Regions from separate parts of the Mesorhizobium sp. M0938 genome, predicted to be linked through region 1. Evidence: riboswitches for the same ligand, from Rfam matches in the RefSeq annotation. Region 1 holds a riboswitch; each other region holds the start of a gene.
What was found. Region 1 has a riboswitch for cobalamin ahead of NKH73_RS13440 (DUF1636 family protein). Riboswitches for the same ligand answer to the same signal wherever they lie in the genome.
Positions count from the first base shown of each region.

Region 1 (5,532 bases):
GCACCACCGAATAGGAATAGTGGTAGTAGCCGCCGCCATTGGCGCAGGAGCCCATCGAGATGACGTAGCGCGGCTCCGGCATCTGGTCGTAGACCTTGCGCAGCGCCGGCGCCATCTTGTTGGTCAGCGTGCCGGCGACGATCATGATGTCGGACTGGCGCGGCGACGCGCGCGGTGCGACGCCGAAGCGCTCGCTGTCATAGCGCGGCATCGAGGTATGGATCATCTCGACCGCGCAGCAGGCGAGGCCAAACGTCATGAACATCAGCGAGCCGCTGCGCGCCCAGGTGATCAGCGCCTCGGTCGAGGTGACGAGAAAGCCCTTGTCGGCCAACTCGTTGTTGATCTCGAGAAAGAAAGGGTCATTCGCCCCCACCGGCTTTCCGGTGCTGGGGTCGAGAATGCCCTTTGGCTTCGGCGCGACGAGCGTGCCGGAATTGTCGCTCAATCCCATTCCAGCGCTCCTTTCTTCCATTCATAGGCAAAGCCGATGGTCAGCACCGCCAGAAACACCATCATCGACCAGAAACCGAGCATGCCGATCTGGCTGAAAGACACGGCCCACGGAAACAGAAAGGCCACTTCCAGATCGAAGATGATGAACAGGATCGACACCAGGTAGAAGCGAATGTCGAACTTCATGCGGGCGTCGTCGAACGAGTTGAAACCGCACTCATAGGCGGAAAGCTTTTCCGGATCTGGGTTGCGGTAGGCCACCAGGAAGGGTGCGGCAAGCAGCGCCAGGCCGACAACCAGCGCCACGCCGATGAACAGGACGATGGGCAGGTACGAACTCAACAATGCGTTCATGCTGCAGCTTTCCGTTGGCGGCCAATCCACTCTGATTACAGCACCGGACCCACTTGCGGAAGCGTGACAGTTTAACCACTGAACCGTTTTAGGGGGCTCTATGCTGCAACGCGGCGAGGGTTAGCGCAGGGCTTTCGGCGAAGCAAGTCAAACCTTGTTCAAAACACGGTGCTGGACGGCATATCCGGATAAACTGGTCCGATCCGCTCCGGTTTGATTTCCTTCACTTTTTACTCCACTTTTCTCTCCTGACATATATCCCGCCAAAACCCTGCTAGCATGGCGCGGAATCATTGATCGCTCCTCGTTCGAAACACCCTCAGGGCCTCGCCTGCATGAAGGAAAAAATATCGCTCGCCGCAGCCCGGCGCATCGCGCTCGCCGCCCAGGGTTTCACCGACCCCCGGCCGAACGGCACGCCGGATCGCCGCCATCTGACCCGGGTGCTTGCCCGCACCGGCCTGTTGCAGATCGATTCCGTCAGCGCGGTGGTGCGCGCTCACTACATGCCGCTCTATTCCAGGCTTGGCCCCTACCCGCTGGCGCTGCTCGACAACGCCGCCGTGACGCGCAAGCGCACGGTCTTCGAATATTGGGCGCATGAAGCCTCCTTTCTGCCGGTCGAAACCTATCCGCTGATGCGCTGGCGCATGCAGCGGGCCGAGCGTGGCGAGGAAATGTACAATGGGCTGGCCAAGTGGGGCCGCGAACGCGCCGCCTATATTGAAGACATTTATCGCGAGGTCGTCGAACGCGGCCCGATCGCCGCATCCGCCCTCGAGGGTCAGAAAGGCTCGGGCGGCTGGTGGGGCTGGAGCGATGCCAAGCACGCTTTCGAATGGCTGTTCTGGGCCGGTCGCATCACCACGGCGTCGCGTCGTGGCTTCGAGCGGCTTTACGATCTGCCCGAACGGGTGCTGCCGCCGGCCGTGCTCGACCTGCCGGTGCCCTCTCCTGAGGATGCACATCGCGAATTGCTGCGCATTTCCGCCCGCGCCCACGGCGTCGCGACAGCGGGCGACCTGCGCGACTATTTCCGCCTCTCTCCCGCTGACATCAAGGGCCGGATCGAGGAACTGGTCGAGGTGGGCGACCTTTTGCCGGTGCGCGTCGAAGGCTGGGACAAGCCTGCCTATCTTCACAAGGACGCCCGTTTTCCGCGCAAGATCCAGGCGCGCGCGTTGCTCGCTCCGTTTGATCCCGTTGTCTTCGAGCGCACCCGAACGGAAAGGCTGTTCGACTTCCGCTATCGCATCGAAATCTACACCCCCGCCGAAAAGCGCCAATACGGCTATTATGTCCTGCCGTTCCTGCTTGGCGACAGGATAGTGGCGCGCGTCGACCTCAAGGCTGACCGCCCCGCCGGCGTGCTGCGTATCCATGCCGCCTATGCCGAGCCTGCCGCGCCGGCCGAAACAGCGGCCGCGCTGGTCGAGGAATTGAAGCAGATGCAGGGCTGGCTCGGCCTGGAACGGATTGAAGTCACGCCCGCAGGCGATCTGGGTCCGGCGTTGGCCGACATCATCGCGTCGTAGACACGCGTTGACACGACTGCCTGCACAAGCCTAAATCCGGTTCAGACGGTCTCCTCTCGGCAAAGGGAGGAGCCAAGAGGGAATGCGGTGCGAAATCTCGATTTCAAATCCGCGGCTGTCCCCGCAACTGTAAGCGACGAGCCAAGGCCGAAAACCACTGGGACGGTCCCGGGAAGGCGGCACCAAGGCGATGACCCGCGAGCCAGGAGACCTGCCGTCTAGGACATAAGAATCCGATCGCCTGGCGGGTTTTCCGGGCAAGGAGCCTGATTTGGAACGCGACAGCAGTTTTCCGGCTGAGACAGCGGACGTTTTGTCCGGCGATAGTGATGCCTTGGCCGGCGTCACCGTGATCGTCTGCGCCTCCTGCCGCGACGAGACCGGCTCCGACGGCCATCCCCGCGCCGGCGAATTGTTGGCCGAAGACACGCGCCGCGCTGCATCAGGCGAAAATATCCGTATCCGCACCGTCGAATGCCTCGGCAACTGCAAACGTCGGCTGAGCGCCGCGATCCTGCGCGACGGCTGCTGGAGCTATGTCTTCGGCGATCTGACCGCGACCAGCGGCGCCGATCTCGTCGCCGGCGCAAAGCTCTTCGCCACATCGACCGATGGCCTCATTCCGTGGCGCGGCCGCCCCGATTGCCTGAAGCGCGGCCTCGTCGCCCGCATCCCTCCCCTCGACCTTCTGAAGGATCCGATATGACCACTTCCGTCTCCCGCGTGCCCTGCACCGTCGTCACCGGCTTCCTCGGCGCCGGCAAGACGACGCTGATCCGCCATCTGCTCGAAAACGCCGGCGGCAAGCGGCTGGCCATCATCGTCAACGAGTTCGGCGACATCGGCATCGACGGCGAGATCCTGAAAGGCTGCGGCATCGACACCTGCCCCGAGGAAAACATCGTCGAGCTGGCAAACGGCTGCATCTGCTGCACCGTCGCAGACGACTTTGTCCCGGCGCTGGACCAGATCCTGTCTTTGACGCCGAAGGTCGACCATATCCTGATCGAAACCTCCGGGCTCGCTCTGCCCAAGCCGCTGGTCCAGGCCTTCCAGTGGCCGACGGTGAAGAGCCGGGTGACGGTCGATGGCGTCATCGCCGTGGTCGATGGACCGGCGCTGGCCGAAGGCCGCGTCGCCAACGACATGGATGCCCTGCAGGCACAGCGCGTGAAGGACCAGACGCTCGACCACGACGATCCGGTCGAGGAAGTGTTCGAGGACCAGCTCGCCTGCGCCGACCTGATCATATTGTCGAAGAGCGACCTGATGGACGCCGCTGGCTCGGCCCGTGCCAAGGCCATCATCGGCGAGCACGCCGCGCGCGCCGTCAAGATCGTGCCGACCTCGCAAGGGAAGGTCGATCCGTCTGTGCTGCTCGGCCTAGGCCTTGCCGTCGAGGACGACATCGAGAACCGCAAGACCCACCACGACGACGAGCTCGACCATGAGCATGACGACTTCGATTCCTTCGTCATCGACATTCCGTCGATCGCCAATCCCGATGAACTGGCTTTGCGCGTCGCCACGGCGGCGGAGGAACAAAACGTGCTGCGCGTCAAAGGTTTCGTCGAGGTCGGCGGCAAGCCGATGCGGCTCCTGCTGCAGGCCGTCGGTCCGCGCGTCAATCATTATTACGACCGCGCCTGGACCGCTGAAGACGACCGCCGCTCGCGCCTCGTCGTCATCGGCCTGAAAGGGCTGAACCGCCCGGCAATCGAGCGTATCCTCGCCGGCTGACCCCAGGCACGAGCCGCGATGCACATCCTCACCACAACATCCGCCTCGCTCGATGATCTCGCCGAGCCTGTCGATCTCAGGCAGACGCCTGCGGATGTCGTGGCGCTGTCCTTCACCGACAGCGATCTGGCCGGCCTGGCGGCGGCATGGAAGGCGGATGCGGCACGCCTGCCGTCGATGCGGCTGGCGGCTCTACGCGACCTGCGCCATCCCATGTCCGTCGACCTCTGGATCGACAGTGTCGCCCGGCACGCCAAGGTTATTTTGGTTCGTATCCTCGGCGGTTACGACTGGTGGCGCTATGGTTGCGACCAGCTTGCCGTTGTCGCACGAGATCGCGGTATCAAGCTGGCGCTCCTACCGGGCGAAAGTCACGACGAGGATTTGCGGCTGATCGAAGGCTCGACGCTGCCCCGCGAGGAGTTGGACGGCCTGCTCGGCTATTTTCGCGAGGGCGGCCCGGAGAATATGACGGCGCTGATGCGAAGACTGGCAAGTCTTGCCGGATCGGGTGTAGCGGTCGCTGAACCTGTCAGCGTGCCAAAAGCCGGCTACTATCAACCGGGACTGCGCGGCGTCCCCCTCCCCCTCGAGGGGAGGGTCCGGCCGCAGGCCGGGGGCGGGGTCGCCTCTGACGCGCGCCAACAGAAAAAAACGTCGAGCACTGCCGCAACGACCCCACCCGGCCCTGCGGGCCACCCTCCCCTCGAGGGGGAGGGAGACGCCGCGCCCATCATCCCGATCCTCTTCTACCGTTCGATGCTTCTTGCCGCAGATGCCGCGCCCATCGATGCATTGTTCGAGGCGCTCGGACAGCGCGGCATGGTCCCCGTCCCCATCTTCGTCTCCAGCTTGAAGGACCCGGCCTCGCTCGCCTTTGTCGAAACCGCGCTGTCAACGCTGAAGCCTGCCGCGATCATCACCGCCACGGCCTTCGCCTCCGGTGCCGAGCCCGGCGTCGAAACCCTCTTCGACCGCGCCGGCGTGCCGGTGTTCCAGGTCATCGTCGCGACAACCCGTCGTGACATCTGGCAGAATAATCAGCGCGGCCTCGCGCCTGCCGACCTTGCCATGCACGTCGTCCTGCCCGAGCTCGACGGCCGCATCCTTGCCGGCGCGATCTCCTTCAAGGGCGAGGTCGAAACCGATCCCGCTTTGGCCTTCCGCGCTTTCGCCAACCGGCGGGAGCCGGACCGCGTCGCGCAAGTGGCGAACCGTATCGAAGTCTTCATCCGCCTGCAGCGGACGCCGCGCGGACAGCGCAAGCTCGCCATCCTGATCCCCGACTATCCAAGCGCCCCCGGCCGCACCGGCTATGCCGTCGGCCTCGACGTGCCGTCGAGCGTGCTGGCGATGCTGCACGATCTGAGCGAACAGGGCTATGCCGTTGAAGGGATTCCGCAAACGCCGCGTGCATTGCTGGGCAGGCTGGAGCGCGGTGACGAGG
Region 1 is NZ_JAMYNS010000006.1:321,707-327,238, forward strand. Features, by position in the region: gene NKH73_RS13425 (NuoB/complex I 20 kDa subunit family protein) at 1-454, opposite strand, end outside; gene NKH73_RS13430 (NADH-quinone oxidoreductase subunit A) at 445-810, opposite strand; gene NKH73_RS13435 (winged helix-turn-helix domain-containing protein) at 1,146-2,345, shown strand; cobalamin riboswitch at 2,375-2,578, shown strand; gene NKH73_RS13440 (DUF1636 family protein) at 2,617-3,051, shown strand; gene cobW (cobalamin biosynthesis protein CobW) at 3,048-4,085, shown strand; gene NKH73_RS13450 (cobaltochelatase subunit CobN) at 4,104-5,532, shown strand, end outside.

Region 2 (5,532 bases), on a different contig from region 1:
GAAGACTTCGCCGAGGACGCCCTGCTGGTAAATCCGAGGCTCTCCGACGAGATAGCTACCGCGATCTCAAGAGCGGCCAGCATGCCGCGCGAAGAACGCATCCAACGCTGGCGGAGGATGATGGACAAACTTGAAGCGTATACGATCCACCATTGGTCAGCGGACTTCGTTCGGCAACTGGACAGCAGCCGGGTTACGGTCCCTGCGGATCACTTCCACTATGTTGGCTTGGGCTGGATCAGCGAGGCCCAAATGCCTTCGTATCGGACCGAGCCAGAATTGCACACCGCGCTGACGCGTGCACTGGATAAAAACTGGGTCCTGCCGATCGTATGATGCAGAATATGAAGCACGCGAGCTTTGCCTGCGTTTGCGCATCCCTCAATGCCGAGCGCTTGGAGAGAGAGATACTTATACTGACCGCCTGAATGCGGCTTAAGCGGCTTATCGGGACCACAGTCGGGCTTTGCATCAGACCCTTGAGCCAGGCTCGGTCAGTGTGGTCTCTTGCCGCCGAGCGGAGTCATCACGATTGCCTAGTCACCCGTGATGACGACTGGCGTGCCAATTCCCGCGGTTTGGCGCTCACTCCGAGAAAACCGCTTCTACCACGCACGCACGGCTTGCGGCCGCATCGTTAAACATCGCCACCAATGCGATCTTCTGCATTCTAATGACGTTGTCACGCGCTTGAAGTCTTGTCCGAAATCCTTCATCGGCGACCTGCGAGGGATGTCGCAGCCCGACAGGGATCCATTAGTTGGACAATGGTGGCAGCGGAGCAGCGCCGCCAATGGGCGACTGAATATTTCACAATGTTAGACAAGCGTAAAAGCGAAATCACATAACGACATAAACATTTCGTTATGCGTCATTGACAAAAGAGCGGACTGCTGTGATTATCTGCGTGTCGTGGTTCTCGCGTGCGGCGCTGCCGCAGCGGAGCTAAGAGGGAAGCCGGTGCAATGCCGGCGCTGCCCCCGCAACTGTTAGCGGCGAGCCAACCCCACTCATGTCACTGAGGCAAATACCCTCAGGAAGACGGGTAGAGGCTATGACCCCGCGAGCCAGGAGACCTGCCACGGCGAATTACGTCCACGGGCGGGGTGTCTCGGTGGCCGCTGCAAGCCGGCGTTCGTGCCGGCCTGCTAGCGCCTTCCTTGTCATCGGCGCCCCAACCATCGGGGTATGACATGACTGACTCTCAGGAAATTCCTGTAGCAACGCTCGGCGTGCCGCGCTTCGGTCGTCGGCGAGAACTGAAATTCGCGCTTGAAAGCTACTGGTCCGGAACATCGTCCGCTGGCGACCTTCTCACGACGTCGAAGGCGCTCCGTGCCGCTAGCTGGGAAGAGCAGCGCGATCGCGGCGTGTCGAAAATCCCGTCGAACGACTTCTCGCTTTACGACCATGTGCTCGACACCGCAGCCATGGTCGGGGCCGTTCCATCCCGTTACGGCTGGAATAGCGGCGAGGTCCCACTTGACATCTGCTTCGCAATGGCGCGCGGCAACCAGGGTCAGACGGAGGATTGTGGACACGCTGGTCACCAGGAGGAGGCTCATGGACCTGGTGTAACCGCGATGGAAATGACCAAGTGGTTTGACACCAACTACCACTACATTGTGCCGGAACTCGATGATGATCAGACGTTCGCCCTCTCGTCATCGAAGCCGGTCGATCACTTCCTCGAGGCTAAAGCTCTCGGCATTCACACACGCCCAGTCATCCTTGGACCCATCACCTTCCTCAAGCTGGCGAAATCGCCTGCCGAGGGGTTCGGTCCCATCGCGCTCCTACCGCGGCTGCTGCCCGTTTACGAGCAAGTCCTGCAGAAGCTGAAGCTGTCGGGAGCCGACTGGGTGCAGATCGATGAGCCAGCGCTTGTCCTCGATCTGAACCCGAACGAACGAGCTGCGTTCGAATTCGCCTATGGCCAGCTGTCGAAAGCCGCGCCCGAGCTGAAGATCATGCTGGCTACGTATTTCGGGTCGCTGGGAGACAATCTCGAAACCGCGGTTTCTCTGCCCCTGGCCGGGCTGCATATTGATCTCGTGCGCGCTCCCGAGCAGCTGGAAACGGTGGGTCGGCTCGCTCCGAAGGATCTGGTGCTCTCGCTTGGCTTGATCGATGGCCGCAACGTCTGGCGTGCGAACCTGCCCGCCATTCTCGACCGCATCAAACCGATCGTCGCCGGCTGGCCCTTGGACCGCGTCGAGATCGCGCCTTCTTGCTCGATGCTGCATGTGCCGATTGATCTGCGCATGGAGACGGAACTCGACGCCGACATCAGGTCGTGGCTCGCCTTCGCGGCCCAGAAGACCGACGAGTTGGTCTTGCTGGCCCGGGCCCTGTCCCAAGGCAGGGATGCGGTGGCAGGCGCGTTGAAAGCGTCTGCCGAGGCTGCCGCCACGCGCGTGACATCCACGAGGATCCATGACCCGCTTGTTCAGGGGCGGATCGCTAGCATTGAGGACAGCGCGAAGCGACGAGAGAGCGCTTTTGGCGAGCGCTCCAGAGTCCAAGCCGGCTCACTCGGGCTGCCGCCGTTCCCGACGACGACCATCGGGTCCTTCCCGCAGACGCCGCAGGTACGCAAGGCGCGGGCCGCTCATGCGAAGGGCCAGCTGAGCTATGTCGACTATGAGACGTTCCTGAAGAAGGAGATCGAGGCTGCAATTCGCTGGCAGGAAGAGATCGGGCTGGACGTGCTGGTGCACGGTGAGTTCGAGCGAAACGACATGGTACAGCATTTCGGCGAGCAGTTGTCCGGCTTCGCGCTCACCCAGCATGCCTGGGTACAAAGCTATGGGTCGCGCTACGTGCGTCCCCCCATCATTTTCGGCGACGTATCGAGGCGCAATCCGATGACAGTGCGCTGGTGGCAATTCGCCCAGTCGCTTACGGAAAAGCCCGTGAAGGGAATGCTCACAGGCCCAGTCACCATTCTCAACTGGTCTTTTGTTCGCGACGACGTACCCCGCTCCGAAGCCTGCCGCCAGATCGCGCTCGCCATCCGCGACGAAGTGACGGATCTCGAAAGATCCGGCGCAAGGATGATCCAGATCGATGAGGCCGCGTTTCGCGAAGGATTGCCACTGCGCCAATCTGACTGGAAAGTCTATCTCGACTGGGCTGTCGAATGTTTCCGGATCGCTTCAACGGGTGTAAAGGACGCGACTCAAATTCATACCCACATGTGCTATTCGGAGTTCAACGAGATCATTCACGCGATCGCTGGAATGGATGCGGATGTCATTTCGATTGAGACGTCGCGCTCGAAGATGGAACTGTTGGACGCCTTCACGAGCTCCAAATATCCGAACGAAATCGGTCCCGGCGTCTATGATATTCACTCACCACGCGTCCCGGAAGTCGGCGAGATTTCGGACTTAGTCATGCTTGCCCGCGAGCGACTGTCCGACGGCCAACTGTGGATAAACCCGGACTGTGGCCTCAAAACACGCAAATGGGAGGAGGTCCGCCCTGCCCTCATGAACATGGTCGCTGCAGCACGCGCGCTCCGGCAGAAAGTGCAGGCGTAAGGCTTCTCTTCCTCACCGTGTGGGGAGTTGCCGGTGGCGGATGTCGGCCGGGAATATGCCAAACCGATCACACTCTTGAAAATAATCCACACGGCGAAAATGTGCAATTTTCCTTCGGCACGTGTCCTCATCCCGCAGAAATATAAATGTGACACCACGCTATAGTATTGGTCCTTGGGAACATACAGGCCCCGCGCCTCGAACAAATCGTACACACGTCGTTTCTCAAAGTAGACTGCTTGGCATGTTCGCTCAGGCGGCGACAATATATGATGCTGCGCGTCTGTCCGCTTCCCCAGTTGATTTGCGCAGACTACGGGCGAGGTTGCAGGTTTCGGGTATTGCTAGCGTGTCCCGCCAATTCGGAGATGGACGTGGCAATTCGTGTGGCCCAAGTAAAAGCCGCAATCATTTTCGATTGCGACGTCCGCAGCCAGTTGGCCCTTATTTTCCTAAGATCTGCGTTACAGGCCGGGGCGTTGTCGCCGTTTCGGAGGGTAAGATGGGATAGGTGACCTCGGGTGCCTCTCCGGTCAGCGAGTTGAGGAAGGCAACAAGCAGATCAACTTCTTCGTCCGCCAGTACTACGCCAAGCTGGGTGGTCCCCATAATAGCGACGGCCTGTTTCAGATCCCAAACCTTGCCCGAATGAAAGTATGGCGCGGTGAGTGCAACGTTGCGCAGCGGCGCCACGCGGAAAACATAGTAGTCATCGGCTGCATTGGTGACCGCGAATCGGCCCTTGTCTTTGTCCGGCAGGACCTCGGCGCTGGGCTGTTCCACGAGGCCAAAGGGGAAATAGGCTTGCCCACCAACGTTGATGCCGGCATGGCAGGACGAGCAGCCTTTGTCCATGAAAAGCGCCAGGCCCTGTTTCTGTTCGGAAGTCATGGCAAGCTCATCACCATTCAGGAAGCTGTCGAACGGGGCCGGTGTGACCAATGTCGCCTCGAAGGCTTCGATCGCCTTGGCGAAGTTGTCGAAGGTGACCCGATCGGCTTCAGCCGGAAAAGCTGCATCGAACCACTCGACATATTGCGGCATGGACTTGAGCGTGGCGATGACTTGGTCCGGTGTATTGGCCATTTCGATGCCAGCTTGGACCGGTCCCTTCGCCTGAGCCTTCAGGTCTGCGGCACGACCATCCCAGAACTGAGCGATGTTGAAGACAGCGTTCAGTACAGTCGGCGCGTTGCGCTGTCCCTTCTGCCAACCATGGCCGATCGAGGTTTCGTGATTGTCGTCGCCGCCCGTGGCCAGGTTGTGGCACGAGTTGCACGACAAAACGCCTGACGCCGAGACGCGTGGATCGAAGAACAGTGCCTTGCCGAGAGCGATCTTTTCCGGGGTGTTCGGGTTGTTGGCGACTGTCGTCGTGGTGGATGGCAAAGCCCTGAAGGTGGCCAATGCCGTATCTCTGAGGTCGGTGGGGATCGAATCCGCAGCAAAGGCGGTGGGTGCCAGCAAGGTGACAGCCATCGTTCTGAATAGGATTTTCATAAATGGTCTTCCTGCGTCGTGCACGCAGCCACTATGCGATCTGCGGCTCATGAACGCCCTGAGCTAGATCAGTTGAGGGAGAGGATCGGGGTCTGGCACCTGTTTTCGCGGCTGAGCTGGGACCCTCTTGGAAGTGATCGCTCTTCTCGATTGGACTTCACGTGCGCTGCACGCCTTGCGAAAAGTGAGCTTCTGAAACCTCAGGGTTCATTCGTTCCTCCTGACCGGCTGATTGCGTGAATCGACCTTATCGACACCCGCCGACTGCACATTGTGATGTCACCAGCGATGGCGGTTTCAATACCTAAGCAGCGACGGTCTATGCGACAGTATGGATGTCCTATCGGAATAGCCGGTCCGCCTTGTCGATCGTCACACCGGCATATAGTTCCGCTTCTACGAACATCCCATCACGCGAGGAAAGACATGGCCAATACGCGCAGTATCGCCAATCTAGCCCTTGTGCCGGCGCGGCGCTTGAGCAGGT
Region 2 is NZ_JAMYNS010000033.1:14,142-19,673, forward strand. Features, by position in the region: gene NKH73_RS31420 (alpha,alpha-trehalose-phosphate synthase (UDP-forming)) at 1-336, shown strand, start outside; cobalamin riboswitch at 897-1,098, shown strand; gene metE (5-methyltetrahydropteroyltriglutamate--homocysteine S-methyltransferase) at 1,194-3,545, shown strand; gene NKH73_RS31430 (cytochrome-c peroxidase) at 3,990-5,045, opposite strand.
Region 2: linked by a shared signal. The riboswitch ahead of metE (5-methyltetrahydropteroyltriglutamate--homocysteine S-methyltransferase) and the one ahead of NKH73_RS13440 (DUF1636 family protein) in region 1 are both predicted to bind cobalamin.

Region 3 (5,532 bases), on a different contig from region 1:
AGTCGCCCTGGCAGACGGTCACCATCAGGCGCATCGAAAAGCGCACGCCGCGCGTCACCAGCTTTTTCCTCCAGCCTTCGCGGCCCTTCGCCTATCGTGCCGGGCAGCATGTCGATGTCAGGCTGACGGCGCCGGACGGCTATCAGGCGCGCCGCTCCTACTCCATCGCCTCGGCGCCGGAAGCCGGCGAGACGATCGAGCTGGCGATCGAAAGGCTCGACGACGGCGAGGTCTCGCCCTTCTTCCACGAGGTGGCTGCGGTCGGCGACGAGGTCGAGTTGCGCGGCCCGCTCGGCGGCCACTTCGTCTGGTCCGACGGCGACGGCGGCCCGCTTCTGCTGGTCGGCGGCGGGTCGGGCGTGGTGCCGCTGATGGCGATGATCCGCCATCGTGCCGCGCTGAAATCGGCGGTGCCCGCGACGTTGGTGTTTTCCGCGCGGGTCTGGGACGAGGTGATCTTTCGCGACGAGCTGATCGATTTCCACGATCGCCGGGACGGCTTCGATCTGGTGCTGACACTGACGCGCGAGCCGGCCCGGCGTCCGGCGGACTATTCACGGCGGATCGATGTTGCGATGATAGAGCAATCGATGGTGCGGCTGCCCGCGCCGCCAAGGTTCGCCTTTGTCTGCGGCTCGAATGCCTTCGTATCGGCCGCCGCCCAGGCGCTGATCGATGCCGGCGTTCCGGCAGGCCTCATCCGCACCGAGCGCTACGGGGTCTAATGCATGTCGCGCAAAATGTGCAGCGGTTTTGCGATACGACATGTCGCATAATGCCGGTCAGACGCGACGCGCTCTAGGCGCCTGCCTTTCAGGCCTCGATTTCCAACGCCGACAGCGGCTTCGAACAGCAGGCAAGGATGAAGCCATCATCGATCTCGTGATCGAGGATGCCGCCATTGTGGCTCATCTCGACTGTGCCTGAGACCTTTTTCACCTTGCAGGTTCCACACAGGCCGAACTCGCAGGCCGCCGGGATGCGCACGCCCGAAGCGCGCGCCGTCTGCAGCACGGTCTGGCCGGCAACGCAGTCGGCATCGACATCCGAAAGCGAAAAGCGGATCGGCGTTGCGGCCTCGGCAGGGGCTTCGATCCCACCCTCTGCCGGCCCACCCTTTGCCGGCGAACCAAACGGGGCCGGTATTTCCTCCACTGCCGGTGCCGCAAAGCTTTCCTGATGATAGTTGGCCATGTCGAAGCCAGCGGCCTCCAGCATCTGCCGCACGGCGCGCATGAACGGGTCGGGGCCGCAGCAGAAGATTTCCCGCTCGCGAAAATCTGGCGCCAAAAGCGGCAGCCTGATCGCGTCGATCCGGCCCATATGGCCGAACCAGCCCTCGCGGCTGGAGCGCTCTTCGATCATGAAGCCGAGCGTCAGGCCCGGCATGCGGCTGCCGAGCAGTTCGAGTTCCTTGCGGAAGATGATCTCCTCGGGCTTTCGCGCGCAGTTGACGAAGCCGACATCGGTCCATGGCGCGCAGTCGTTCAGCCAGCGCAGCATCGACATCATCGGCGTCACGCCGGAGCCGGCCGAAATGAACAGATACTTGGCCGCGGGATGGCTGTGCAGCGAAAAGTCGCCCGTCGGCCCATAGGCCTTCACGTGAACGCCGGGCTTGAGGTTGTCGAACATCCAGCGCGTGCCGATGCTGCCGGCCTGGGCTTTCACCGTCACCGCGATCGAGAACGGCCGCGACGGCGAGGACGACAGCGTATAGGTCCGCATCAGCGGGCCGTCAGTGGTCGGCAGTTCCAGCGTCACGAACTGCCCCGGTCTGTAGCGGAACCAGGTCTGGTTGTCGGAGCGGAAGGTGAAGGTCTTCACGTCAGGCGCCTCGTCGCTGACGCCGATCACTTCCAGAACCTGGAGCCTGTCGTTCCAGGGCGCCATATCGTCGAGATGGCGGTAGAGCCCGAGATCCGTCATTGCGTTCATCTCTTCACGTTTCTCTTCAGGCGACGCTGCGCAGCGCCGGCCGGCCGCCCTCGGCAAGGCGCGGTTCGATGAACGAGGCGTACCATTCGACGAACTGGATGACGCCGCCCTCATGCAGTTCCGAATAGGGGCCGGGCTCGTAAGCCGGCGACAGGATGCCGAAGGCGTTTTCCTCGACGATGCGGCGGTCCTGGTAGTTGGTCTCGGTCCACACATGGGTGAGTTCGGCAAGGTCGTAATCGACGCCTTCGACCGCATCCTTATGGACCAGCCATTTGGTAGTCACGGCGGTTTCCGTGGCGCTGATCGGCAGCACGCGGAAGGTGACCGCATGATCGCCGAGGATGTGGTTCCAGGTCGTCGGATAGTGATAGAGCAGCAGCGAGCCGATACGGTCCGTGGAAACGCTGTCGGAAAGGTTCTTCTTCACGGCGCGCCTTCCCGTCATCGTATAGCTGACGGCGTCGCGCAGCAGCGGCGCGCGGGTGGCGCGATACTGCCCGGCCGGATCGATGCGGAACTTGCTCGGCAGGCCCGCCGCCTCGCATTTCGCCCAGTGCGCCAGCATTTCCGGATCGCTGTCGGCACCCTGCACGCCGGTCACGGTCGGCGCTTCCGGGAATGTCTTGCACAGTTCCGGATGGTTGCCGGCGCAATGATAGCACTCGCGGTTGTTTTCCCAGACGAGCTTCCAGTTGCCCTTCTCGACGATGGTCGATTCGAAGGCGACCTTGGCCTCGCGCAGCCGGTGCGGCAACAGGTAAGGTTCGATCATGGCGCGCATCGGCGCGAAATCGGCGGGCTCCCTGGCCAGGCAGATGAAGATGTAGCCGCCGACGCTCTCGCAGGCGACCGGCTTCAGGCCGAACTGGCTTTTGTCGAAACCGTCCGCCATCTGGCGGGCGAACAGAAGCCGGCCGTCCAACTCATACGTCCATTGGTGATAGGGGCAGACGAGCTTCGCCGCCGTGCCCTTGTCAGCATTGCAGACGCGGCTGCCGCGATGCCGGCAGGAGTTGTGGAAGGCATTGATCTTGCCTTGCTGGTCGCGGACCAGCACAACCGGATAATCGCCGATCTGGGCGGTGATGTAGCTGCCCGGCTTCGGCAGTTCGCAATCATGGCCGATGAACAGCCAGTCGCGATACCAGATCAGCTCCATGTCGAGTTTGAAGAAGTCGGCATCGGTGTAGAAGGGCTGCTCGAGCGAGTAGCCTTGCCTGCGGCCGTGCAAGAGCCTCAGCATGTCGTTGCGCGCGTCCATGTCCTGTCCTCGCTTTCGTCGCATCGGCCCGAAAATCGGAATCGATTTTCGGAAAGCACGATGCGCAGGTTCAAAGTCTTGGAGCGTACTTTGTGCGTCCAAGTGAACGCACGTCGCTCCAAGGACTGAACTGGTGGTGATGGAGGAAGGATCGGCTGCAGGCCGGTGAAGGACCGGCATGCTCTATCCACCTCTTGACCGCCCACCGCGATCAGTCGAGTTCAACACCTCGGGCTGGTTTCCGGGCTCTGGAGTGTCCTTGCGGGCGGTCGCGACACCTTCCCAGGCTTGTGGCCCAGTGGTCTCCCGTTGCGACTTGAACTCCACCACCGTTGCGGGGGCAGCGCCGGGTTCTGACCGGCTTCCCAATTCTCCGCTTCGTCGTCACCAAGCGGCACCTGAGATGGTGTGATCTAATCATGACGGCCGGCCGACTGTCGGCATGAAAGCGACATCGTATCCATGCGGCGCGACACAGCCGGCGAAGCGTGCAGGTTGGCAATAGCAGGGCTGGAACCCCATTTTTCGGCGGCCATTGCTGGCGGTCGTGGCATCGAATCCGACCCGCGGCGGAGACAAAGAAGGTTAACAGTTTCCAAAAGTGACTATTAGCCACTTCTAAAATCGAACCGAACGGTTCGTTTCTGTTGACAATGCGTGCATGACGCTGTGAACGCGGGTCCGCCAATCCGTCAAATGGGCGAATAGTGTATTTGGCTTAAGTAATTGAAAGAACAACCAAAGTCGATGCAGATAGAAGCACCTGGTACAATTTCAAGGTGCAGATTCTTGGTCCACACGGAACAACTTCGTGATTGGAATCTGCCGGATTGCCTTCCCACATCGGGCCTGTCCGAACGACGCGAATTCCTTTCAAGACACGCCGCTAGACGGACCGAAAACTAAGATACTGGAGTATCAACAATGAAAAAGATTGCTCTTGCTGCCGTCGCCGTTTTGGCCATCACCGGCAGTGCCTTTGCTGGCAGCGACCATTATGGGTCCGACGGCTATGGGTCCGACGGCGCCAACCAGCCGACTGCTGCGGTCGACAGCTCTTACACGGCTTCCATTCAGAAGCCGGCTCACGCTGAAAAGCCCGTTGTCCAGGGCGCCGACCGTGACCGTTTCGGCAATTAACAGCTGATCCCACAATTAACAGCTGATCCCAGACAGGCGGCGGCCAAGTCTGCCGCTCGGGATCTCACAAATCTGGAGTACTAGAAATGAAAAAGATCATTCTTGCCACTGCCGCCATTTTGGCCATCTCCGGCAGCGCTTTTGCCGGTAGCGACAACTTTGGATCTAACGGCGCCAACCAGCCGGCCGTTGGGGTCGACAGCTCGTACACGGCTTCGGTTCAGAATTCGGCATTGGCGCAGAATCCGGTTCCGGCTGACGAGAAGCCCGTCAACAGCAGTGACCGTGACCGCTTCGGCAACAACTAACACTCAGTTCAACAGAGCGGCGGCATCTGCCCGCCGCTCTGGTGGAACATGAAAATCCAGGAACATTAAAATGAAGAAGATTGCTCTCACTGCCGCCGCACTTTTGCTTGTTGCCGGCAGCGCCTATGCCAACAACGACAAGGTTGGCGGGACCGACATCAACGAGCAGGCGACCGTCAACGTCGACAACACGCAGACGTCTTCGGTACGCAACACCGCTTCGCCGGTCTACAAGCTGCTCAATTCGTCGGGCGACTTACACAAGTCCGCCCCGCAGGGCAGCGACCGGAACCTGTTCGGCCGCTAGCGCATCGGCCCGAAAATCGGAATCGATTTTCGAAAAGCACGATGCGTAGGATCAAAGTGTTAGAGCGTACTTTGTGCGTCCACTTGGACGCACGTCGCTCTAACCGCGACCTGAACGCACAAGAGCGGCGGGCTTTGCCCGCCGCTCTTGTTTTTTGGCTTCGCCAAATTGCTTATATCGGCAGTCTTGCTGCCTCTCTCAGGCCGCCTTTGCTTCCGCTTCGTGAAGCGTGAAGGACCGCCCGTCGGCATCGAAGATGTGGAGGTCGCCAGCGTCCGCACTCAGCCGCAGCTTTGCCCCGCGCTTGACCTCGACATTGCCCGGCAGCTTGGTCACCAGCGGCAGGTCGGCGCGGCCGATGTCGACATAGACAAGCTGGACCTCGCCGAGCTGCTCGACATAGTCGACCGTTCCCTCGAAAAGATAATCCGCACCGCTAGCGATCGTCAGATCCTCCGGCCGCACGCCGAAGCTCACTGAAGCACCTTTCACTGAGGCCGGCGTGGCGATCGGCACCGTCGCCTTGCGCCCGCCGACATGGCTGACGATGGTCGGGTTGCCTGATTTGTCGATCG
Region 3 is NZ_JAMYNS010000001.1:157,310-162,841, reverse strand. Features, by position in the region: gene NKH73_RS00720 (FAD-binding oxidoreductase) at 1-725, shown strand, start outside; gene NKH73_RS00715 (FAD-binding oxidoreductase) at 814-1,929, opposite strand; gene NKH73_RS00710 (aromatic ring-hydroxylating oxygenase subunit alpha) at 1,955-3,202, opposite strand; cobalamin riboswitch at 3,418-3,619, opposite strand; gene NKH73_RS00705 (DUF680 domain-containing protein) at 4,127-4,342, shown strand; gene NKH73_RS00700 (DUF680 domain-containing protein) at 4,429-4,650, shown strand; gene NKH73_RS00695 (DUF680 domain-containing protein) at 4,721-4,957, shown strand; gene NKH73_RS00690 (ABC transporter ATP-binding protein) at 5,156-5,532, opposite strand, start outside.
Region 3: linked by a shared signal. The riboswitch ahead of NKH73_RS00710 (aromatic ring-hydroxylating oxygenase subunit alpha) and the one ahead of NKH73_RS13440 (DUF1636 family protein) in region 1 are both predicted to bind cobalamin.

Region 4 (5,532 bases), on a different contig from region 1:
TCGGTCTCGATGCCGGCTATCTCAGCCGGTTGCTGAAAAAGTTTCAGGAGCGCGGCCTTGTGGAGCGCGCTGCGACGGAAGCCGATGCGCGGCGCTCGTCGATCGCGCTGACGCCGGCGGGGAGGGCGGCCTTCGCGCCGCTGAACCAGGGTTCGCACGATCAGGTCGCGGCCTTGCTCGACCGGCTCCCGGATCCGGAGCAGGACAGGCTGGTCAAGGCGATGCAGACGGTGCAGCGCCTGCTGGGCGACAGTGCCGAGCCCAAGGTCCCCTACATGCTGCGGCCTTTGCAGGTCGGCGACATCGGCTGGATCATCCATCGCCAGGGCCTGCTCTACGCGCAGGAATATGGCTGGGACGAAACCTATGAGGCGCTGGTCGCCGAAATCCTCGGCGCCTTCGTCAAATCCTTCGATCCGAAATGGGAACGCAGCTGGATCGCCGAACGGGAGGGGGAAGTCGTTGGCTCGGTCTTTGTCGTGCGCCAGTCGGACACGGTGGCGAAGCTGCGCCTGCTCTACGTCGAGCCCTCGGCGCGCGGTCTCGGCATCGGCAAGCGACTGGTCGAGGAATGCATCGGCTTTGCCCGTGCTAAGGGATACAAGACGCTGACATTGTGGACCAACGACATTCTCGTCTCGGCGCGCCGCATCTATGAGGCGGCGGGCTTCAAGCTTGCCGAGGAAGAGCGCCACCATTCCTTCGGCAAGGATCTGGTCGGCCAGAACTGGAACCTGGAGCTGTAACGTCTCTCACCCCTTCACCGGTATCCAGATTTCCAGCCCGCCATTGCCGCTGCGCGGATCGAATTCGGGGCCGTAGCGCTCGAATTCGGGCGCATCGGCGATCTCGTGTCCGGACGCCGGCAGCCATTTGTTCCAGATCGTGTTGACCGTGCGGCGGATGGTCGAGATGTGGTCACGATGGGCGAACACGGCGTATTTCTGCGCCGGCACGCGTACGCGCGAAAACTCCTTCGGCAGGTCCGAAAAATCGGACACCTCGACACCGGCGATGTAGTCGAAATTGCCGGCGTCGTCGCCATTGACGCAGACGCCATAGGCGACGTCGCCGACCTCGCCCGGAATGTTGCCGATATAGGGGCCGAACCGCTGCCATTGCATCGGGATGCCGGCGCTGGTTTCGCAGCTGTAGCGTTCGCTGAGACCGGCGATGAGGAACGGCCGGCTGGCCTCAAAACGCGGCGGCTCGAGATTGGTGAGGAAGGACTGGTCCATCAGGATCGGCTCCACGAGATCGAGGTTGTCTAGCGAGCCTTGCGCGCGCACCAGTTCCGGCGTGGTGCCGAATTGGTCGCGGAAGGCGCGGGTGAAGGCCTCATGCGAGGCATAGCCGGTGTCGAGAGCGAGCGAGAGGATGTCGGGTGCACCGGCGGCGAGCTTGCGCGCCGCTTCGGTCAGCCGGCGAGACCGCATGTAGCCCATCACCGAACGGCCGGTCGCCGCACCGAAAGCCCGCGTCACGTGAAAGCGCGACACCCCGCTGCTCTTGGCGACATCGTCGAGCGAGACGGATTCCGGCAGATGGCTTTCGACGAACCACAGCGCTTTCTCGGTAGGATTCATTTGGCTCCTTGCATGGGCCAGTCTTCACATTGGCAAAGTCTTCGCGTCGGCAGGTCATCGTGCCGTTTCCTGGAGCTCGCAGTTTGATCGAAATTGCGCACTGCGCAAATCGCGACGGCGGCCGGCAGTCGAAGGCGTCAGGCGAAAGAGCTTGACAGGAGCAAGCAACGTCTTTTAGGTAGTAACGTTATTACATAACGATGATCCATATGACTCCCTCTGACAAGACCCTAGCTCTCGTGGCTTTCCGAGCCCCGGAAATTTATTGCGCTGTGATTGGCGGGAAATTAGGGTGGGCGACTGATGGTCCCCGAGTCGAAAGGCGAGGGGTGAAAAGGGAACACGGTGAGATCTTCGGATCGAGGCCGTGGCTGCCCCCGCAACTGTAAGCGGTTAGCAAGATCCGAAATGCCACTGGCCGGCAAGGCTGGGAAGGCAGGATGGCGCAAAGACCCGCGAGCCAGGAGACCTGCCATCGGCTTGAGTTGACCGGACGGGGTGTGCCGGGAGGAGACGTGGACATCGGTCTTGTCGGCCGGTCGGTCCAGCTTCCTTCCGTCGCCATTGAGAAAGTGACGGTAAGTTGGACGCCTCCCAGCCTCTTCTTGAAGCGCGCGAACTGAGCGCGACGGCGGGTAGTCAGCGCCTGGTCAGCGCGGTGAGCCTTTCGGTGGCGGCGGGCGACCGCCTCGCCATCATCGGCCCCAACGGCGCCGGCAAGACGACGCTGTTGCGCATGCTATGCGGTACGCTGCGGCCAAGCGCGGGAGAGGTGAGATTTTCCGGACGCCGGCTGGAGACGTTTTCTGCCGCCGAGCGGGCGCTGCACATGGCTGTCGTCGGCCAGACCGATCAGCCTGATCCGCGGCTTGCCGTGATCGACTATGTCGAGCTTGGGCGCGTCCCGCATGCCGGTTTGCGACGAAGGAGCGAGCAACGCGACATCGTCGTCGAAGCGCTTCGCAGAACCGGCCTGCTGCCGCTGCTCGGCCGCACGATCGGCTCGCTGTCCGGTGGCGAGCGGCAACGCGCCCAATTGGCACGCGCCATCGCCCAGGAGCCTAAAATCCTGTTCCTCGACGAACCGACCAATCATCTCGATCCGCGCGCCCGCAGCGAACTTCTCGAACTCGTATCGCAGTTGGGCATGACCGTCGTGGCGGTGCTTCACGATCTGTCGCTGGTCACGCCATTTGCCACCAGGGTGGCGGTGATGAACGAGGCCCGACTGCAGGCACTCGCCGGTCCGCGCGAGGCGCTGACCAAGCAGTTGATCCGCGACATTTTCGGCGTCGACGTGCTTCGGCTGCGCCATCCCACCGAAGACCGCGAACTCACGGTCTTCGAAGTTCCAAACCGCGCCTCTTCCGATTTAACCAAGGAGCAACATCCGTGAAACGCCTCGCACTGTCTTCTGCTTCCCTCCTGCTTGCCCAGACCGCCTTGGCTTTTCCGGTAACTGTCGACAGCTGCGGCACGCCGCTGACCTTCGATGCCGCGCCGAAGCGCGCCGTCATCCAGGATCTGAACATGGCCGAGATGGCCTTCGCGCTGGGGCTGCAACCGTCGATCGTCGGCCTGACCGGCATCACCGGATGGTACAAGGTCGGTCCGGAATTCAAGGCCGAGCAGGGCGCGATCCCGGAACTCGCGCCGAAATACCCGACGCTCGAAAACCTCGTCGCCGTCGAGCCTGATTTCTTCTTCGCCGGCTGGTACTACGGCATGAAGCCGGGCGGCGAGGTGACGCCCGATACGCTGGCGCCGCACGGTATCAAGACGTTGGTGCTGACGGAAAGCTGCGTCCACCTCGACAGCAACCGCCCCGCCGCCTCGATGGACCTGCTCTATGGCGACGTCGAGAAGCTGGGCAAGATTTTTGGCAAGGAGGCCAAGGCGAAAAAACTTGTTTCGGACTGGAAAGCGCAACTCGCCGATATCACGGCAAAGGTCGGCGACAGCAAGGGAACGCGGGTGTTTCTTTACGACTCCGGCGAAGACAAACCCTTCACATCAGGCAAGTTCGCGATCCCCAGCGCCATGATCGCCGCCGCCGGCGGCGACAACGTCATGGCCGACATGCAGACGAGCTGGGGCAACACGGATTGGGAAACGGTCGCCTCCCGCAATCCGCAGTTCCTGGTCCTGCTCGATTACCAGGACGGCGGCGGCTACCGCAAACTGCTCGATTTCCTCAGAGCCCATCCGGCGATGAAGGAGACCGATGCGGTCAAGAATGAACGCTTCGTCGCGCTGCGCTATGCCGAACTGACGCCCGGGCCGGCGAATATCGAGGCGATCGGCAAGATCGCCAAGGCGATGCACCCGGAAGCTTTTTGAGCTTGCGCCACCGGGCGTTCGAATTGGCCATGGCAGCAGGAGCAGCAGCGATGGCTGCTCTTGCTCTGCTGTCTATCGCTTATGGATCGACTGTCATAGCGCTGACGGACGTGGTTGCTGCGCTGGCGCATGCGGCCGAACTGGGCGGAGACATCGTGTCCGGTCCGATCGCCAAGATCGTCGTCGATCTCAGGCTGCCGCGCACGATCATGGCCATCTGTGTCGGCGCCGGGCTGGGCGTCATCGGTGCGCTGCTGCAGACGGTAACGCGCAACGACCTTGCCGACCCATTCCTGTTCGGCCTGTCTTCCGGTGCTGCGGCCGGTGCAGTTTCCGTCATCACCATTTTTGGCGACCATTTCGGTATCTGGACGCTGCCGGTCGCCGCCTTCACCGGCGGCATATTGGCCGCCGGCATCGTGCTTGTGCTGGTTTCCAGGGTGAGAGGTCAAGGCCCCGAACGGCTGATACTGGCCGGCCTTGCCGTCTCGTTCATGTTCACCGCCTTGACCAATTATCTCGTCTTTGCCGGGGACCAGCGCGCCGCGCACTCGGTGCTGTTCTGGACGATGGGCGGGCTCGGATTGGCGCGATGGGACAATGTCGGGCTGGCTGCTCTGGGCGCAGGCACCATCCTTGCCTATGCGCTGTGGAACCACCGCCGGCTCGACGCTTTCTTGGCCGGCGAAAATGCCGCCGAAACCCTCGGCGTCCCGGTTGCGCGGATGCGCAGGACGACATTTCTCGTCGCCGCTTTCTCGACGGCGATCCTAGTCTCGGTCGCCGGCGTCATAGGTTTCGTCGGCCTGATGATCCCGCATCTGTCCAGGACCCTGGCCGGCCCGTTGCACCTGCGCCTGATTGCAAGCTGCGCCCTGTTCGGAGCTGTGCTGTTGCTGGCAAGCGACCTTCTGGCGCGCACGCTGCTGCCGCCGCAGGAACTGCCGATCGGCATCATCACCAGTTCGGTTGGTGCTTTCTTCGTCGCCACGATGCTCATTCGCAATCGTTCGGCATGACTGTCATGCAAGTTTGCCGCCTTCTGGCACAATGCGGCTCCTTGAATGATGAGCACGCTTATAATATATGCCGCTTATGGTTTCCGACGGCATCGACAGATTGGGCTTTTTGATCCACGACGTGCAGCGCCTGATGCGCAAGCGTTTCGAGGCGAAGGCCAGCGGGCTCGGCCTTTCCTCGGCGCAATGGCGGCTTATGGTCCGCGTCGCCAAGGAAGAAGGCATCACGCAGGCGCGGCTCGCCGAACTCCTTGAGATCGAGCCGATCAGCGTATCGCGCCTGGTCGACCGGATGGAGGAGGGCGGCTGGATCGAGCGTCGTGCCGACGCTGCCGACCGCCGCGTCCGCATGATCTTTCCAACTGCCAAGGCGAGCGAGGCCTACGCAGAGGTCAAGAGCCTCGCTGGCGAAGTCTATGAAGAATCGCTGACCGGCGTGTCGCCGCAAGATCGCCGCGTCCTGATCAAGGCGTTGGAGACGATGGCCGAAAACCTGGCGGACGGCGACACGGCGTCCTGCGAAAAAGTCAAGAATACAGAAGGCGCAGCAGCATGAACGCGGTAGCCAAAGTAGATGAGAATGCAAC
Region 4 is NZ_JAMYNS010000007.1:106,031-111,562, forward strand. Features, by position in the region: gene NKH73_RS14590 (bifunctional helix-turn-helix transcriptional regulator/GNAT family N-acetyltransferase) at 1-746, shown strand, start outside; gene NKH73_RS14595 (GyrI-like domain-containing protein) at 753-1,586, opposite strand; cobalamin riboswitch at 1,874-2,077, shown strand; gene NKH73_RS14600 (ABC transporter ATP-binding protein) at 2,170-2,982, shown strand; gene NKH73_RS14605 (ABC transporter substrate-binding protein) at 2,979-3,926, shown strand; gene NKH73_RS14610 (FecCD family ABC transporter permease) at 3,977-4,945, shown strand; gene NKH73_RS14615 (MarR family winged helix-turn-helix transcriptional regulator) at 5,022-5,501, shown strand; gene NKH73_RS14620 (HlyD family secretion protein) at 5,498-5,532, shown strand, end outside.
Region 4: linked by a shared signal. The riboswitch ahead of NKH73_RS14600 (ABC transporter ATP-binding protein) and the one ahead of NKH73_RS13440 (DUF1636 family protein) in region 1 are both predicted to bind cobalamin.